Tistrella mobilis: one gene and its partner. The protein of the gene in region 2 binds, or shares a complex with, the protein of the main gene of each other region. Links are inferred from orthologs where the notes say so. Each region holds a gene or a part of one and is shown on either strand. Other genes may lie near its edges.

Evidence for each region. The genes of interacting proteins can lie anywhere in the genome.
Region 1: the proteins of P7L68_RS25760 (region 2) and P7L68_RS00120 are in contact, whole or in part, in a solved structure (PDB 2NS1), measured with the Escherichia coli proteins. The link is inferred for Tistrella mobilis from one-to-one orthologs.

Annotation. Positions count from the first base shown.
Region 1 is NZ_CP121014.1:38,247-41,142, forward strand. Bases 1-2,823 are described here. They hold P7L68_RS00120 (ammonium transporter), read right to left. Parts: upstream 2,177-2,823; coding sequence 824-2,176; downstream 1-823. Other genes in these bases: P7L68_RS00115 (LLM class flavin-dependent oxidoreductase), read right to left, coding at 1-606; P7L68_RS00125 (TauD/TfdA dioxygenase family protein), read right to left, coding at 2,490-2,823. Also shown: more of P7L68_RS00125, read right to left, coding at 2,824-2,896. UniProt on the Escherichia coli protein: Involved in the uptake of ammonium/ammonia (NH(4)(+)/NH(3)). Transport is electrogenic. Following sequestration of NH(4)(+) at the periplasmic face, NH(4)(+) is deprotonated and neutral NH(3) is transported into the cytoplasm.
Region 2 is NZ_CP121017.1:4,475,861-4,478,865, reverse strand. Bases 15-2,946 are described here. They hold P7L68_RS25760 (P-II family nitrogen regulator), read left to right. Parts: upstream 15-1,277; coding sequence 1,278-1,616; downstream 1,617-2,946. Other genes in these bases: amt (ammonium transporter), read left to right, coding at 1,644-2,946; P7L68_RS25765 (UbiH/UbiF/VisC/COQ6 family ubiquinone biosynthesis hydroxylase), read right to left, coding at 15-919. In the rest of the region: more of P7L68_RS25765, read right to left, coding at 1-14; more of amt, read left to right, coding at 2,947-2,969. UniProt on the Escherichia coli protein: Involved in the regulation of nitrogen metabolism. Regulates the activity of its targets by protein-protein interaction in response to the nitrogen status of the cell.

The DNA of each region.
Region 1 (2,896 bases), on a different replicon or contig from region 2:
CAGCCAGCCGTTTTCACCCGCCAGCCTGAGAGTGGGCGAGGATGCCGACAGCCCCGTCACCCCGATGGGCGGGTAGGGCTTCTGCAGCGGCTTCAGGTGATAGCCGGTGGCCTTCTCCGGCTGATCTGCCGGCCGACGCACGGTCCAGAAGCGGCCGCGATATTCGAACGGGCCCTCGCTTTCCCAGAACCGGGTCATGATCTCGATCGATTCCGCGGTCATCTCGCGGTGCACGCCGGCGCGATGGTCGATGTCGAACATTTCAAGGTCCAGGACCGTACCGCTGGCCCCGATGCCGATCATCAGCCGACCGTCCGAGATATGGTCCAGCATGCAGATCCGGTGGGCGAGTTCCGCCGGATGGTGGAACGGCAGCATGAACGCGCCGGGGGCCAGGCGGATGTGCCGTGTCCGCAGGAAGGCCTGGGCGATCAGCAGATCCGGTGACGGGCAGGGCTCGGCCGGCATCATGTAGTGCTCGCCGATCCAGGCCTCGGCGAAGCCGATCCGATCCAGATACTCCAGCGTGTCAAGATCGTGGAAATGGCCGTCGCGGAGTGATCGCGACGCAGGATGCGCGGGCATCAGGAAGGCGCCGAGCTGCATGGATGTCCTCGAATGCCGGAAGCGACGAAGATCATCATCTTATCGGATATAAATACAAACGCAATTTGCAATTAAGAACGGATATTGTTCACGCAGAACGCGATGGAGGATCGCGTGGATACCGGCCGCCCATGTCATTGACGGAACGAAAAATCCCCGCCATCCGGATGGATGGCGGGGATTGTCGGGGTATTCGTCTTGCCGGACGAAACCGGCCTCAGTTGTGATAGGCGGCTTCGCCGTGGCTGGACAGGTCCAGGCCCTCGGTCTCGGATTCCTTGCTGACCCGCAGGCCGACGAGCAGGTCGACGATCTTGTACAGGATCAGGCTGCCGATGCCCGACCAGGCGATGGTGACCAGCACGGCCAGGATCTGGGTCCAGACCTGGTCGGCCATGGTCACGCCGTCGGCATAGCCGATGCCACCCAGCGACGCGCTGGTGAACACGCCGGTGCCGACCGCACCGACGATGCCGCCGATGCCGTGCACGCCGAACACGTCCAGGCTGTCGTCATAGCCCAGCTTGTTCTTCACCACCGTCACGAAGAAGTAGCAGATCGCCGAGGCGATGATGCCGAGCACGATCGCGCCCACCGGGCCGATCAGGCCGGCGGCCGGGGTGACGGCGACCAGGCCGGCGACGATGCCCGAGGCGGCGCCCAGCATCGAAGCCTTGCCGCGGGCCAGGCTTTCGATCACCACCCAGGCGACCAGGGCGCCGGCGGTGGCGGTGAAGGTGTTGATCATGGCAAGTGCTGCGCCGCCGGTGGCTTCCAGGTTGGAACCGGCGTTGAAGCCGAACCAGCCGACCCACAGGATCGCGGCGCCGACCATGGTCAGCGTCATCGAATGCGGGGCCATCATGTCACGGCCAAGGCCGATGCGCTTGCCGACCATGATGCAGCCCACCAGGCCCGCGATGCCGGCATTGATGTGCACCACCGTGCCGCCGGCGAAATCCAGCGCGCCCCAGGCGAAGAGCATGCCGTCGGAATCCCACACCATGTGGGCGATCGGGAAGTAGACGAAGGTGACCCACAGGATCACGAACAGCACCACCGCCGTGAAGCGCATGCGCTCGGCGAAGGCGCCGACGATCAGCGCCGGGGTGATGCAGGCGAAGGTCATCTGGAAGCAGATGAACACGTATTCGGGGATCACCACGCCGTCGGTGAAGGTGGCGGCGACGCTGTCCATGGTGACGCCGGCCAGGAAGGCCTTGTCCAGCCCGCCCCAGAACATGCTGGGGGCATCGCCGAAGGCCATCGAATAGCCCCAGAGCGTCCAGACGATGATCACCACGCCGGTGATCATGGTGCACTGCATCAGCACCGAGAGCATGTTCTTGGCGCGCACCAGACCGCCATAGAACAGCGCCAGACCCGGCAGGATCATGAAGAGGACCAGGATGGTGGAGACCATCATCCAGGCGGTATCGCCCTTGTCCATCGTCACGGCGGCCTCTGTGGCCGCCTCCGCGGCTGCGGGTGCCGCATCCTGCGCCCAGGCCGGCAGCGCCGACAAGGCGAGGGCGGGCGCCGCAGCGAGTAGGGTTTTCAGGTGCTTCATTACTATCCCCTGGTCCTCGAGGAACTGCATGACTGCGAAGCGGTCGAAGTTCGGTCTTCATCGGCGGGCCGGAGAGGCCCGGACGCGGCCATCGCCCCTTTAGGCAAACTTCGCGCCAGTTTGGGAAGTCACGGAAAACTCACCGGAAAAACCCTGGTCTGCTCTGGCGGTGCAGCATGGTGCACGCTCATTGAATGATCAGGCGCCTAAAATGGAGGCAATTGTCACAGACGGGCAGAGACGAAGATGCCGCCCCGTCCGGGGGGACGGGGCGGCATGCCGGGCGCCTGTTACGACGGGTGGGCCCTGCCGGTCAGACCGGCCGGTCGGTCCCCTTGATCGTGGTGCGGTGCATGATGCGCCGGTACTTCACGTCGTCATAGGGGGTGGCCTTGTGCATGGTGCAGCGGTTGTCCCAGATCAGCAGATCGCCTTCCTGCCATTTGTGGCGATAGACGAATTCATCGGAAATCGCGTGGGCGTTGAGCGTGGCCAGCAGGGCCGCCGCCTCTTCCGCCGGCAGGTCCAGGATCTCCTTCACGATGTCCTCGCCCACATAGAGCGACAGCCGGCCGGTCTCGGGATGGGTGCGGACCACCGGGTGCACGACATCCGGGGTGGCGGCGCGCTGGGCATCGGTCAGCGGCTCGCGGTCGCCGAAGGCCTTGTCGTAATAGCCGGCATAGGAATGCACCGCCTTCAGATGGCGGATCTTCGCCT
Region 2 (3,005 bases):
CCAGATTGAAGCCCTGCCCCGCGATCGGATGGATGGCATGGGCGGCATCGCCCACCAGCGCCAGACGCCGGTCGACGAAGCGCCGCGCCAGCGTCAACGCCAGCGGATAGGCGAAGCGCGGGCCTTCCAGCCGGAGCTGCCCCAGGAAATCGCCAAAGCGGATACGCAGTTCCTCCAGATACCGCACATCGTCCAGGACCTGGATCCGGGCCGCATCTTCGTGCCGCTCGGTCCAGACGATCGATGAGCGGTTGCCGGCCAGCGGCAGGATGGCGAAGGGGCCAGGGGTGAGGAAGCGTTCATGCGCCACACCCTCGTGCGGGTATTCATGGGCCACCGTGCAGACCAGCCCGGTCTGCCCATAGCCCCATTCGGTCACCGCGATCCCGGCCTCGTCACGCAGGCGTGACCGGCGGCCATCGGCCGCCACCACCAGCGGTGCACGCAAAACCCGGCCATCGGCCAGGGTGACGGTCGCCCGCGCGCCCTGCCGGTCCACCGCGACCACGCCTGCCGGGGCCACCACGGTCAGCCGATCGGCAAGTGCCGCGGCACGCTGCGCCAGGGCAGCTCGCATGTGGCGGTTCTCGACCAGCCAGCCCAGCGGTTCTTCCCCCACCTGGGCATGGTCGAAATGCAGATGCATCAGGCTGGGGCCGTCGGTGACCCGGATGTGCTCGATCGCGCCGGTCTCCGTCACCAACGGCCAGACGCCGATCGCCGCCAGCACCTGCTTCGACCCATGGGCAATGGCACTGGCCCGGCCGTCGAAGCCGCAATCGAGCTGTGCCGTAGGATCCTCACGATCGACGATGATCACATCGAGCCCGGCCGCGGCAGCCGCAACGCCCAGCGTCATGCCGACCAGCCCGCCGCCCACGATCACCAGGTCGCCCGCCGTCATCTGCCCCGTGATCATCTCCATAGGCCTCCGCTCCGTCACGCCTGCTCGGTCACGCCGGGCCGCTTTGCCCGGCCCCGACGCGCAAGATCGGCCCGCCGGTTCCGAAAGTCCAGCCATGGCCGGCAATTCATGGCGTGACCAGGAATTGCCCATCGCTGGATAATCTGCACAAAAAACAGACAAAATCATCTGCCATCGCCCCATCCGGGCCGGGCCGCCCCGGGTGAATTGCCCGTCCATCGTGCATTGCAGGGCAGAATCCCGCCGGTGACACGAAATTGGCACGGGTCTTGAAGTGTCCCGTCCGGACCGCCGGCGCCCAGGGCGCCGGCCGCCAGAACATCGAGGCTGCGGGGGAAAGGAACAGGGCGCCATGAAGCTGATCTCTGCGATCATCAAGCCCTTCAAGCTGCAAGCCGTTCGCGAGGCGCTGACCGATCTGGGCATCCAGGGCCTGACCGTCACCGAGGTGAAGGGTTACGGCCGGCAGAAGGGCCAGACCGAAATCTATCGCGGCGCGGAGTACGAAGTGAATTTCGTGCCCAAGCTGAAGATCGAGATCGCCCTCAACGACGATCTGCTGGAAGCAGCGATCGAAGCGATCCAGACCAATGCCCAGACCGGCAAGATCGGCGACGGCAAAATCTTCGTGTTCGACCTCGAACGTGTGGTGCGCATCCGCACGGGCGAAACCGACAAGGACGCTCTCTGAGCCAACTGGGAAGGAGACCCACCAGAGATGGCGCTGACGGCCACCAACTTCCGGCGTGCCGCCCTTGCGGCGATCGCTCTCACCCTCGTCGCGGCACCGGCGCGGGCCGAAGTCGACCCCGAGGTTCAGTATATCCTCAACACCTTCTCGTTCATCATCAACGGCGCCCTGGTCATGTGGATGGCCGCGGGCTTCGCGATGCTCGAATCCGGCCTGGCCCGGACCAAGAACGTCGCCACCATCCTGCTCAAGAACATCTCGCTCTTCGCCGTGGCCGGCATCACCTTCTACCTCGTCGGCTACAACCTGATGTACATGAACGTCGACGGCGGCTGGATCGGCAGCCTGGCCATCTGGTCGCAGAGCGACGCTACGGGCGACGCGATCGTCTACGAGGCCGGCACCTACGCCTCGGCGTCGGACTGGTTCTTCCAGATGGTCTTCGTGGCCACCGCAGCCTCGGTGGTGTCGGGCACGGTTGCGGAACGCAGCAAGCTCTGGTCGTTCCTGCTCTTCGTCGTGCTGCTCACCACCATCAGCTATCCGATCACCGGCTCCTGGGTCTGGGGCGGCGGCTGGCTGTCGGAAATGGGCTTCGTCGATTTTGCCGGCTCCACCCTGGTGCATTCCGTCGGCGGCTGGGCCGCGCTCGTCGGTGCCATCATCATCGGCCCGCGCATCGGCAAGTACAGCCGTGACGGCCGCGTGAACCCGATGCCCGGCTCCAACCTGGCGCTCGCCACCCTCGGCACCTTCGTTCTCTGGCTCGGCTGGTTCGGCTTCAACGGCGGCTCGATGCTGGCGCTGGGTACCGGTGCCGACGCCACCGGCATGGCCAATGTCGTGGCGAACACCAGCATGGCAGCTGCCGGCGGCATCGTCGCCGCGATGATCCTCTCGCAGCTGCTCTACAAGAAGGTCGACCTCACTCTGGCGCTGAACGGCGCCCTCGCCGGCCTGGTCTCGATCACGGCCGGTCCCGACACCCCCTCCATCGGCGGGGCGATTCTGATCGGCGCGGTCGGCGGTGTGCTCGCCAGCCTGACGGTGCCGCTGCTCGACAAGCTGAAGATCGACGACGTGGTCGGTGCCATTCCGGTGCACCTCGTCGGCGGCATCTGGGGCACGATCGCCGTGCCGATCACCAACGCGGACGCCAGTTTCGGCACCCAGATCGTCGGCATCATCGCGATCGGCGCCTTCACTGCGGTGTTCTCGGCCGTCGCCTGGCTGCTGATCAAGTTCACCGTCGGTGTCCGGGTCTCGGAAGAGGTCGAGCATGGCGGCATGGACAAGGCAGAGCTGGGCCTCGAAGCCTACCCCGAGTTCGGCCGCGGGTCGCAGACCCTCTGACGCCACCGCCCACCGGAACAACCCGGCTGCCCCGGC